3 regions of the Mesorhizobium sp. M1A.F.Ca.IN.022.06.1.1 genome follow, and region 2 is predicted to be linked to each of the others. Evidence: predicted binding sites of a transcription regulator. Region 2 holds the regulator's gene; each other region holds the start of a gene.
The links. Region 2 encodes LexA, which represses DNA repair genes until DNA is damaged. Its sites were predicted from a motif close to TGTTCNNNNTGTGTTCNG; they were not measured.

Region 1 (4,152 bases), 350 kb from region 2:
ATGCCGATCGCCGCCAGGCCGCCGGCCAGCGTACCGAGCAGGCGGTAGAAGCCTTTCGCCAGCACCATGCCGGCGACCGGCTGCGCGACGATGAACACGGTCATCATCGCCCACTGCGGATGATCGAGCTTCAAGGCGTAAGCGGCAAGCAGCGCGATCAGCCCGGCAGAAACCGTTCGCAGGGCGAAGATCCAGTCCGAGCGCGTCGGCTGGGTCAGCTCACTTAACGGTGTCCCGGCTAGATCCTTCAGCCGCGTCCAGGTCACATGCAAGTCTCCGTCCCGGAGCCTGTTATGGACCAGTCCGCGTTCAGATATCCAGCACGTCGGCCTCGGCGAATTCGGCACGTTCCTGGATGAAGCGGAAGCGGGCCTCGGGCTTGGTGCCCATCAGCGCGTCGACGGCGTCCTTGGTCGCCTGCTCGGCATCGATCACGTCGACCCTGAGAAGCGTGCGCTTCCTCGGGTCCATCGTGGTTTCCTTGAGCTGCGAGGCCATCATCTCGCCAAGGCCCTTGAAGCGGCCGATCTCGACCTTGCCGCGCCCGGTGAATTCGGTGCGCAGCAATTCGTCCTTGTGCGCGTCGTCACGCGCATAGGCCACCTTACCGCCCTGACGGATCGAATAGAGCGGCGGCACAGCCATATAGAGGTGGCCACCGCGGATCAGGTTCGGCATCTCCTGGTAGAAGAAGGTGATCAAAAGCGAAGCGATATGCGCGCCGTCGACGTCGGCGTCGGTCATGATGATCACGCGGTCGTAGCGCAGGTCCTCGTCGCGATATTTCGAGCGCGTGCCGCAGCCGAGCGCCTGGATCAGGTCGGAAATCTGCTGGTTGGCGGCAAGCTTGTCGTTGCCGGCGCTGGCGACGTTGAGGATCTTGCCGCGCAGCGGCAGCACCGCCTGGCTGGCGCGGTCGCGTGCCTGCTTGGCCGAGCCTCCGGCCGAGTCGCCCTCGACGATGAAGATCTCGGCGCCGGCCGCGGCGTTCTGCGTGCAGTCGGCGAGCTTGCCCGGCAGGCGCAGCTTGCGTACCGCGCTCTTGCGCGAGACTTCCTTTTCCTGGCGCCGGCGCACACGCTCGTCGGCGCGCGCGATCACCCATTCGAGAAGCTTCGAGGCTTCCTGCGGGTTGTCGGCCAGCCAGTGGTCGAACGGGTCGCGGATGGCGGTTTCGACGATGCGCATCGCCTCGATGGTGGCCAGCCTGTCCTTGGTCTGGCCGACGAATTCCGGCTCTCGGATGAATACCGATAGCATGCCGGCGGCCGAGATCATGACGTCCTCGGTCGTGACGATCGAGGCGCGCTTGTTGCCGATGAGGTCGGCATAAGCGCGAAGCCCGCGCGTCAGCACGTTGCGGAAGCCCGCCTCATGCGTGCCGCCCTCGGGAGTGGGAATCGTATTGCAGTAGGAGTTGAGGAAGCCGTCGCCGCCGAACCAGGTCACCGCCCATTCCAGCGAGCCGTGGCCGCCCTGCTTGTCGCTTTTGCCCGCGAAGACTTCGCGCGTGACATGGAATTCGTCGCCGAGGGTGGCCTTGAGGTAGTCTTTCAGGCCGCCCGGGAAATGGAACTCGGCTTTGGCCGGAGTTTGATCCTTTTCCTTGATCAGCGAGGGATCGCAGGTCCAGCGGATCTCGACGCCGCCGAACAGATAGGCCTTCGAGCGCGTCATGCGGTAGAGCCGGGCCGGCTCGAAGGCGGCGCCTTTGCCGAAGATCTGCTCGTCGGGATGGAAGCGGGTCCTGGTGCCGCGGCGGTTGTGCACCTCGCCGAGGTGCTCCAGCCCGCTCACCGGAACGCCGCGCGAGAAGCGCTGGCGATAGAGCTGGCGCCCGCGCGCGACCTCGACCTCGAGGTGGTCGGACAGCGCGTTGACTACGGATACGCCGACGCCGTGCAGACCGCCGGAGGTCTCGTAGACCTTGGAGTCGAACTTGCCGCCCGAATGCAGCGTCGTCATGATGACTTCGAGCGCCGGCTTCTTGAACTTCGGATGCGGGTCGATCGGAATGCCGCGGCCATTGTCGGTGACGGTAAGAAATCCGTCCGCCGAAAGCTCGACGTCGATGAAGGTCGCGTGGCCGGCCACCGCCTCGTCCATCGAATTGTCGATCACCTCGGCGAAGAGGTGATGCATCGCCTTGTCGTCGGTGCCGCCGATATACATGCCTGGGCGGCGGCGCACCGGCTCCAGCCCCTCAAGCACCTCGATGTCGGCGGCGCTGTAGCTCTCGCTGCCGTCGCGGGCGGCGGCCGAGCGCTTCGCGGCCTGCACCAGCGGATCGGCCGGCCGCGAGGGCGCGCGTACTTGCTGGGGCTGCTTTTCCGGGTTGCCGAAAAGATCGCTGGTGTCGTCCATGCTAGCCATTAAGTCCGGTACTGCGAATCACTCCTCGATACTGCCACGCTTTTGGCGGGCGAACGAGTTCCTGTTCCGTTCAGGGATCAAACTGTCTCTTATTCCAAAACCATTCGATAACCAAGCCGCCGGAAATAGGGCGGGCTCCACCCCTTCGGATTCCTGATTCTTTAACATTAACGCCTAGCGTGAGCCTCAACGGCAAAAGACCACGGGGCGTCAGGGGTTTCGTTGTGAAGGGCAGGGCCATAACCATGATCGGCATCGCAGCCGTTTTCGGCGCGATCTCGATCTTTGCCGCGGACTTCTGGGTCAAAAGCCAGGCGAGGGCCCAGTCCGAGCAGAAGACGGCATCGATCGTGGTGCCGCACGAGCCCAAAGTCGAGTTCAAGACCATCGTCGTGGCGAATGCGCCGCTGCGCTACGGCATGCAGCTCGACCGGTCGCAACTCACCGAAATTCCGTGGCCGCAGGATTCTCTGCCGCAAGGCGCCTTCCCGACCGTCGACAAGCTGCTGGCCGAAGGCAGCCGCGTCGTGCTGTCGCCGATCGAGGTCAACGAGCCGGTGCTGCTCGCCAAGCTGTCGGGACCGAATGGCCGCGCCACACTTTCCAACATGCTGTCGCCGGGCATGCGGGCAGTCACCATCCGCACCGACGAGATCGCCGGCGTCGGCGGCTTCATCACGCCGGGCGACCGGGTCGACGTCGTGCTGACGCGCGATGCCGGCGAAATCCAGGAAGTGTCCAAGAACGCGCAAGGGGCAGCCGGCTCGACGGTCACGTCCGAAATCGTCGTCTCCGACGCCAAGGTGCTTTCGGTCGGGCAGGGCGCGGACGAGCGCAAGACCGAGCCGCAGGTCGCCAATTCCGTCACCCTCGAGGTCACGAACGAAGGGGCGCAGAAGGTAGCGCTCGCCCGCACCGTCGGCTCCTTGTCGCTGTCTTTGCGGTCCGCCGCCGATGCCAGCGCCAGCGGCAACGGGCTTACCACCATCTCTTCCTTTGGCGGTTCGGTTGCCGCGAGCGCCGAGGCAAGCGCCGCCTCGCTGGTCAAGGCGGTGGCGAAGGATCCGGAGGAGCCGAAATTCAAGACGGTGATCGTGTCCCGTGGCACGAAGGTGGAGGAATACAAGGTTCCCTCCAAGCCCGCCGAGGGAGACGTCGTTCCTTCCAAGGAACAAGAACAATAGCCGGTGGGGACCGGCGGGAACGGGACAATGCATGTGTTGAACAAAGAACGGACGACGAGAGGGCTGCGCCTTCTGCGTGCAATGGCGGCGGGCGCCTTTCTGGCAGCCGCCGGAATGCTGGCCTTTGGGGCGCCGGCCCAGGCAAACAACGACGTCGTATACGTCTCGGCGACCAAGAACGCCTCGATCAAAGTCGCCAAGGGCAAGCCCAAGACGATCATGACGAACGCGGCCTTCTATCAGATCGTCATCGGCGATCCGGAGATCGCCAACGTCAATCCGCTGACCGACAAGTCCTTCTATGTGTTGGGCAACAATCTCGGCACCACCGGCATCGCGCTGTTCGATCAGAACAAGCAGCTCGTCGGCACCATCGACATCGAGGTGACGCTGGACACCGACCAACTCGCGAACACCATCCGCGCCAGCGTGCCGGATGCCAAGATCAAGGTCGGTTCGGCCAACGGCCGCGTGGTGCTTTCGGGCGAGGCGGAAGACGCGGTCGCGGCCGACAAGGCGAGCAAGATCGCGTCGCGCTTCTCCGGCAATGAGGAAGTGATCAACTCGGTCAACATCTCGTCCTCGCAGCAGGTTC
Region 2 (4,152 bases):
GCTGACGGGCAAGGCGCCGGCCGAGGCCGTTTGAGGATGCCCGCGCTTACGCATCTCGGCGCCAAGGGCGAAGCCAACATGGTCGATGTCGGCGGCAAGGCCGAGACGACGCGCACGGCCATCGCCGAAGGGTATGTCACCATGCAGCCGGAAACGCTGGAGATGATCCTGGCCGGCGACGCCAAGAAAGGCGACGTGCTTGGCACGGCGCGCCTCGCCGGCATCATGGCGGCCAAGAAGACGCATGAGCTCATCCCGCTTTGCCATCCCCTCCTTCTCACCAAGGTTGCCGTCGAGATCGAGCCCGATCGCGCGCTTCCCGGCCTGAGGGTCACCGCGCTTGCCAGGGTTACCGGCAAGACCGGGGTCGAAATGGAGGCGCTGACCGCGGCGTCGGTTGCCTGCCTCACCATCTACGACATGGCCAAGGCAGCGGACCGCGCCATGGCGATTTCCGGCATCAGGCTGGTCGAGAAAACCGGCGGCAAGTCGGGCGACTACAAGGTAGGTCCTTAGCATGGCTTTGCTTCCGGTCGCCGAGGCGCTCCAACGCCTGTTGGACGGCGCGACCGCGCTGCCAGGCGAAAGCGTGCCGCTGGCCGACGCGTCCGGCCGGGTGCTGGCCGACCCCGTGGTGGCTCTGCGCACCCAGCCGCCCTTCAATGCGTCGGCGATGGACGGCTATGCCGTGCGGGCCGCCGACGTAGCCTCGGCGCCGGCGCGGCTCTCCGTGATCGGCATGGCGCCCGCCGGGCGTGGCTTCACCGGCTCTGTCGGCAAGGGCGAGGCCGTGCGCATCTTCACCGGCGCGCCGCTCCCCGAAGGCGCCGATACCATCGTTATCCAGGAGAATGTCCGCGATCTCGGCGGCGGCGGCATCGAAGTGACCGAGCCGACCGTGGAGGGACGAAACGTCCGTCGCCGCGGCCTCGACTTCTGCGAGGGCGACCTGCTCCTCGAAAAAGGCCGCCAGCTCGATCCGGCGGCGCTTTCGCTGGCGGCATCGGCCAACCATCCGAGTCTCAACGTGGTGCGGCAGCCGCTGCTCGCCATCATCGCCACCGGCGATGAATTGCTGCCGCCGGGCAGCGCGCTCGGCCCCGACCAGATCATCTCGTCGAATACCTGTGGCGTCACAGCTACGGCCCAGTCGGTCGGCGCGCGCGCGCTCGACCTCGGCATTGCCGCCGACCGCAAGGACGCGATCGCGGCCCTGGTCAAGAAGGCGGTCAAGGCCGGCGCCGACGTCATCGTCACGCTTGGCGGCGCCTCCGTCGGCGACCACGACTTGATCCATGACGTGCTGACCGGCGAAGGCATGCAGCTCGACTTCTGGAAGATCGCCATGCGTCCCGGCAAGCCGCTGATGTTTGGCCGGCTCGGCGACATTCGCTGCATCGGCCTGCCCGGCAATCCGGTCGCAAGCCTGGTCTGCTCGCAGCTGTTCCTGAAGCCGCTTCTGGCGCGGCTGGGCGGCCGGTCCTGCCGTCAGGAAATCCGCACGGCCCGGTTAGGCGTCGCAATGCACGCCAACGATCTCAGGCAGGACTATGTCCGCGCCGTGGTCCGCGAAGATGCGGGGGGTTGATCGCAACACCGTTCGGCATCCAGGATTCCTCGATGTTAAGGATGCTCGCCGATGCCAATGGCCTGATCGTGCGCCAACCCTTCGCACCGGCGGCTGAAGCCGGCGAGGAATGCACCGTTCTGATGTTACGCTGAACAAAACGTCAACACATTCACTAAACTTTAAACGGTTGCGGAACACAACTGGAACAGATAGTGTTTGTTCTGGGTTTGTTTTTCTGATTCTGGTTTCAGAACCCATGGGGGCCGCCATGCTGACGCGCAAACAACATGAACTGCTGATGTTCATCCATGAACGGCTCAAGGAAAGCGGCATTCCGCCGTCTTTCGATGAGATGAAGGAAGCGCTCGACCTTGCCTCGAAATCGGGCATCCACCGCCTGATCACGGCGCTGGAGGAGCGCGGTTTCATTCGCCGGCTTCCGAACCGGGCGCGTGCTCTTGAAGTGCTGCGCCTACCTGACTCGATCGCGCCCGGCCTCAATGCGGCGAAGAAATTCTCGCCGAGCGTCATCCAGGGCGGCCAAGGCAATCTCGGCCGCCAGATCAAACCCGCGGCGCCCGCCCGCACGCCGACGCCCAGCAATGACGACGACGCCGTTTCAGCCGTCTCCATCCCGGTGATGGGTCGCATTGCCGCCGGCGTGCCGATCGACGCCATCCAGCACCAGACGCATTCGATCACAGTGCCGCCGGACATGATCGCGGGCGGCGAGCACTACGCGCTCGAGGTCAAAGGCGATTCGATGATCGAGGCCGGCATCTTCGACGGCGACACGGTCATCATCCGCAACGCCAGCACTGCGAGCCCCGGGGAGATCGTCGTGGCGCTGGTCGATGACGAGGAGGCGACGCTGAAGCGCTTCCGCCGCAAGGGCGCCTCCATCGCGCTCGAGGCTGCCAATCCGGCCTATGAGACGCGCATCTTCGGTCCCGATCGCGTCAAGGTTCAGGGCAAGCTCGTCGGGCTCATCCGCCGCTACTGAGGGGCTGCGGCTTGGCTTTCGGCTTCTCGGGCTTCTTGTAAGGCGCCAACCCCCTCGCCTCACGCGAGTAGCGCCGCTGTTCGTGCCAAGGGCGGTACGGTTTTTCGACGGCGTATTGAATGGTTGCTCGCGCCGTCGCCGATTGCGGATCGAAGAAGACGGCGGCACTGCCGTCGCGCGCGAGCTGCCGCTTGGTGACAACGAGGACACGCGGATCGCGGCAGGGATTGTAGGCCGTGGCGTCGTTAATGACGATGAGGTCTGCGAAGTCGCAGGCAGGCCGGGCAGCTTCGCGTTTTTCGGCGAGCGCGACGATCGCGCCTGATGGATGCCGGCCAATGCAGAGATCGCCCGTGCAGTAAAAGGGCGATCCAGGCGGCAGGTCGACGGGATCGGCTATGTCCAGCGTGCCCTTGGCGAATGTCTCCGGCGGCACGATCGTTTCGGCCTTGAGCGCGCGTTTCCAGTTATCGGTGGTGAACTCGTTCGAGCGGGCACGATTGATGGCGAGTTCGCCGCCGCCGATCGGCATCGCCACCAGATGCGCGTCCTCCGAGATCAGCAGGTCGGGCGTGCGCACCTGCGGGATCATCATGACGGCCGCGGCAGCGAAAGGAATCGCGGCCAGCCTGAGCCACGTAGTCGCCATCGTGGCGATGACGAGCGCGATCGTCGCCAGCAGCACCGAATCGATCGAGATCAGGCCCACGGCATCGACCGGCGACCACTCCGAAATCCACGCCGAGATCGCGATCATCGCCGCCAGGCCCTTGCCCATCAAATAGAGGAAGGGCCCGTCGAAGCCGAACGGCATCATGACCGCGCTGGCGACGGCGAGAAACATCACGATCGTGACGATCGGCATGATCGCGAGATTGGCCAGCAGGCTAAGCGGCGAGACGCGCTGGAAATGCCAGATGGCAAACAGCGCCGTGGCACTTCCGGCAATGATCGACGTCATCGCGGCGCCACCTGCTCCGACTGCCAGTTTGTGCGACATGAACCGCAGGAACGAACGCTTTGCCGGCGGCGCTCTCACCTTGCCGGCGCGGTAGTCGGACCAGCCGGCATAGGCGCCGACAAGGGCGGCGGTTGCCGCGAACGACATCTGAAAGCTCGGGCCAACCACTTCATGCGGCGACACCAGGATGACGGCGATGGCCGAGATCGCCAAATTGCGCATCGTCAGCGCGGCGCGGTCGAAAAGCACGGCGATCAGCATCACGGCCAGCATGATGAAGCTTCGCTCGGCGGCGACCACCACGCCGGAGATGACGAGGTAGGCGGCGATCGACATAAGCGCGATTGCCGCGGCATATTTCTTCACCGGCCGGCGTGACGAAAAATCCGGGAACAGCGCAAAGGCGCCGCGCAGCAGAAGCATGACCGTGCCGGCGACCAGCGCCATGTGCAGGCCCGAAATCGAGATGATGTGATAGATGCCGGTCCGCCGCATCGCCTCGTTGATGTCCTCCGGAATGCCGGCGCGCACGCCGACGATCAGTGCGGCGGCAATTTCGCCTTCGGGTCCGCCGACGGTGCTTCTGATGTGGTCGGCAATATTTTCGCGCGCGTTCTC
Region 3 (4,152 bases), 1.6 Mb from region 2:
TTCCACCGGATTTCCTATGACAAGATCGGCACATCGACGATCCAGAGCCGGGCGACCGGCGGCGTCGTCAACGCCACCTTTATCTTCGTGCTGCCGGGCTCGCCCGGCGCGTGCAAGGATGCTTGGGACGGCATCATCAAGGCGCAGCTTGACTACCGGCACATGCCCTGCAACTTCGTCGAGATCATGCCGCGGCTGGACGAGCACCTCAGGCGCCGCGGCAAGCCGGAGTAGCGGCCCCGTCCGGCTCAGCGGATGACCGGCTCGCCGTGGAAGCGACGGCGCGACGGCCGCGAGACGCCGAAGCCGATTTCCATCATCAGCCGCGGCGTATGCGTCGGCACCGTTCCCATATGGAAGCCGAACGGATCCTCGACGAAGCCGAGGCCCGCCTCGCCCGTCAGCGTCGCAGCGCTTTCCGGACCGTAGACGTCCAGCACGTCTTCCGCGGGGTGGCCGACCAGAAGCGTGAGCTGGTGCTTGAGCGCGCGGCGCCTGTGGCTGCCGCGGACATAGACATGCGGGCCGGTGCCGGCGTCGACCGGCACCAGATAGAAGAAGAATTTCAGCATCCGCCAATCGTCGAGATCGAAATGGTATTTGCCGAGCGAGGCGAGATTCTTGTCGGCATCCGAGGCCTTGCCGGTCGGAAAGCTCCACCACACGCGCGTCGTGATCAGTTTCGCCTGGCCGCCGAGATAGTGCTGCGCGACCTCGAGGAGCAGCGGATCCCGCTGGATGGCAAGCGCCGCCGGGCAATCGAGAATGCGTTCGAAATAATGCCCGCTGAGCAGCGAGCGGCCGAAACGCTTCTCCGCCTCGGCATGGTCGCCCGGAATGAATTCGAGACGGCGGTCGAAATTGCCGAAACAGGGCGTGCGTTGCGCAAAAACGGCGATCTCCTCATGGATCGCCGACGGCAGCGTGAACCCCGAAAACAGTCCATCGGAGCGAAGCGCCGCGACCACCGCCTCGCGATCGACGCCGGCAAACATCGTCTCTCCCGCATTGTCGAGCGGGCGAACGCGTCTGGCGCCTAGCCAGTGCATGCGGCGCCCCGGCATGGTGCGCGCCAGCACGAACATCGGCAGCCAGGCCGGATTTTCGCGTAGATCTTTCAGATAGGTCGGGATGCGCACGGCGATGCGCCTGAACAGGCTGCCATTACGAGCGATCGCCTCCAGGCTGGCCGCGCCTGAATTGTCTGGAGTACCAAGGTTCATCGGGTTCCTCGTATGCACGGCGTCCGACGAAGCGCCAGCCGTCTGCCGCTTCATCGTCACCCAATTCCGATTGTCCCGCTTCAAGCAGATGCTAATCCACTGCAGGTTTTTGTGCAATGCACAATAGAATGGGCCGGCAAAGTTCGCGGCCTTTTTCTCTCTTTTTTCGCCTTCTGGAGAGAAGGAGGGCATGCGCTCACTTCGGCGGCGCCACCCAGATTTCGGCATTCAGCCTTCTGGTGGCGAGGCCCCGCGCCAGGGCTTCGGCGCTGCGGGCGCTTTTCGCCAGCACCGTGGCCTGGCGCTTGCTGATGACAAGCCCTTCCTCCAGAGCCCGGTTGCCCGAAAAAACCCGGACCAGAAACGGCGTGCGATTGCCGCGGGCGCGTGAAAAACGCGCCGGCATCGTCTGCCTCGCCGCGTGAGCGACGACGTCGTCGATCCAGCCTTCGGCGAGCCGGGCGCCGGGTTCCAGAAGCAGGAGCCAGTCGCCCTTGGCCTGGCCGATGCCTGTTGCGATGCCGCCGGCGACAAGGTGGCAGCCGGCATGCTCGGCGACGCGATGCGTCTGGTCGGTCGAGCCGGTGTCGCAGACGATGACGTCGCGCACCACGCCCTCGACCGCGCCGCCGATCAGCGAGGCCAGCGTGCGGGCAAGGCCTTCTTCGTCGTTCCTGGTTTCGATGAGGACGCTGAGCATTTTAGCCGAATAGCGGAAAGCGCGGCGCTGCGCCAGTTGCGCGTTCTGAACGAAAAAGTTCTTGCTTTGTTCTCATTGGCAAAATAGGAATAATTTCATGAACAGAGCGATTCGACAGCCTGCCGACAGTCCTTGGGAGAGGGCGAAAATGGAACAGATCGTGCGCGCCGACATTGCCGCTTTCGGAGCAGGCAGAGCCGAGATAGCAAATGCAATGATAGAACAGAGCGGCATGCGCGTGCGGCCGGACCGCAATCGCGGACGCTCCGCGGGCATCAATCCGTCCGGCCGCTTCGAGCCGGTCAGCCGGCATGTGTTCGACGATGGCTGGAACTCGCTGGAGGAACTGCCGCCGTTCAAGACGGAGGTGCAGGTCGAGAAGCCGCGCACCATCATCACGCGCAACGAGTCGCCGGACATTTCCTTCGATCGTTCGATCAATCCCTATCGCGGCTGCGAGCATGGCTGCGTCTATTGCTTTGCCAGGCCAACGCATTCCTTCATGGGCCTGTCGCCGGGGCTCGATTTCGAATCCAAGCTCTTTGCCAAGCCCGATGCGGCGCGAATGCTGGACAGGGAATTGTCGAAGCCCGGCTACCAGCCGCGCACCATCGCCATCGGCACCAACACCGATCCCTACCAGCCGATCGAAAAGCAATACCGGATCATGCGCGAGATCCTGGAGGTGCTGGAGGCGCGTGGCCATCCGGTCGGCATCGTCACCAAGTCGGCACTGGTGACGCGCGATATCGACATCCTGTCGCGCATGGCCGAACGCGGCCTCGCCAAGGTGGCGCTGTCGGTGACGACGCTCGACCGCATGCTGGCGAGAACCATGGAGCCGCGCGCCTCGACGCCGACAAAGCGGCTGGAAGCGATAAGGCAGCTTTCGGATGCCGGCGTCCCCGCCTCGGTGATGGTGGCGCCGATCATTCCCGGCCTCACCGATCCGGAGATGGAGCGCATCCTCGATTCGGCGCGTGCCGCCGGCGCCAGGGAGGCAGGCTATGTCGTGCTGCGTCTGCCGCTCGAGGTGGCGCCGATCTTCAAGGACTGGCTCTTGCGCCATTATCCGGATCGCTACCGGCATGTGATGTCGCTGATCCGCTCGATGCGCGACGGCAAGGACTACGATTCGGAATGGGGCAAGCGCATGAAGGGCGCCGGACCCTATGCCTGGCAGATCGGCCGGCGCTTCGAGATCGCCGCCAAGCGGCTCGGCCTCAATGCCGAGCGGCGGCAGCTTCGGACCGACCAATTCGTCGCAGGCTCCGGCGTCGGCGAGCAGTTGATGCTGCTGTGAAGACAATGCCGGCCGCGAAGGCCGGCGCCAAGGCAACTCGGGAGGCAGAGTTTTGCGCCCGGATTGCGATCCGCTAACCCTCTGTTTTGATGTAACTTCGTACGGAAAGCCCGCTACGCACTTTTGCTGGAATTGCTCAAGAATCCCGTCCGGCCCAGTCCCCGGCCGTGAGACGGTGCCCTCCCGGTCCGACGCCCCATCCGACCCGGAGGGACTTGCGGAGAATCGGAGCCGATGCGAACCTCGCCGCACCATGGCTCGCGCGCGTTCCGATTCTCCGCTTCTCTTCGAAATGGTCGAGAAGCCCGACTTCTCGATTGAAACGAAAGCGATGGCCGAGGGGCTGTGGCCGGTAGCGGGGATGGACGAGGCGGGCCGCGGGCCGCTTGCCGGTCCGGTGGTGGCGGCGGCCGTGGTGCTCAACCCGGCCAACATTCCCGAAGGGCTCGACGATTCCAAGCGCCTCACCCATCTGCAGCGCGAGGCGCTGTTCCTCAAAATCCTGGGCTCGGCGCTCAGCGTCTCGATGGCCTCGATCAGCGCCGAAGGCATCGACAACAGCAACATTCTGAAAGCCAGCCTGGAAGCGATGCGCCGCGCCGCCGCTGGCCTGTCGCTGCCGCCCAAACTGGCGCTGGCGGACGGTCGCGACGTGCCGCCAGGGCTCACCTGCGAGGGCCGGGCGCTGATCAAGGGCGACCAGCGCTCGCAATCTATCGCCGCCGCCTCGATCGTCGCCAAGGTGATGCGCGACCGCATGATGTGCGGCTGCGGCGGCCATCATGAGCATTACGGCTTCGAAATGCATATGGGCTACGCGACGGTCCGCCACCGGACCGCGATCGAGGCGCACGGCCCGGTGGCGCGACTGCACAGGGCGTCGTTCGCGCCGTTCCGGTTGGGCTGCGTCGAGGTGGCGGAAGCGG

Region 1: the regulator LexA is predicted to act here: its motif matches at 2,430-2,447, upstream of parE (DNA topoisomerase IV subunit B).
Region 3: the regulator LexA is predicted to act here: its motif matches at 1,980-1,997, upstream of EJ078_RS07445 (PA0069 family radical SAM protein).

Annotation. Positions count from the first base shown of each region.
Region 1 covers NZ_CP034455.1:5,785,556-5,789,707, forward strand. The annotation lists gene EJ078_RS27485 (FUSC family protein) at 1-266, opposite strand, end outside; gene parE (DNA topoisomerase IV subunit B) at 310-2,364, opposite strand; gene cpaB (Flp pilus assembly protein CpaB) at 2,619-3,557, shown strand; gene EJ078_RS27500 (type II and III secretion system protein family protein) at 3,639-4,152, shown strand, end outside.
Region 2 covers NZ_CP034455.1:6,132,923-6,137,074, reverse strand. The annotation lists gene trpC (indole-3-glycerol phosphate synthase TrpC) at 1-34, shown strand, start outside; gene moaC (cyclic pyranopterin monophosphate synthase MoaC) at 37-516, shown strand; partial or broken gene glp (gephyrin-like molybdotransferase Glp) at 518-1,722, shown strand; gene lexA (transcriptional repressor LexA) at 1,839-2,573, shown strand; gene EJ078_RS29190 (ComEC/Rec2 family competence protein) at 2,557-4,152, opposite strand, start outside.
Region 3 covers NZ_CP034455.1:1,495,655-1,499,806, forward strand. The annotation lists gene moaB (molybdenum cofactor biosynthesis protein B) at 1-234, shown strand, start outside; gene EJ078_RS07435 (hypothetical protein) at 249-1,223, opposite strand; gene EJ078_RS07440 (glycosyltransferase) at 1,420-1,923, opposite strand; gene EJ078_RS07445 (PA0069 family radical SAM protein) at 2,072-3,226, shown strand; gene EJ078_RS07450 (ribonuclease HII) at 3,480-4,152, shown strand, end outside.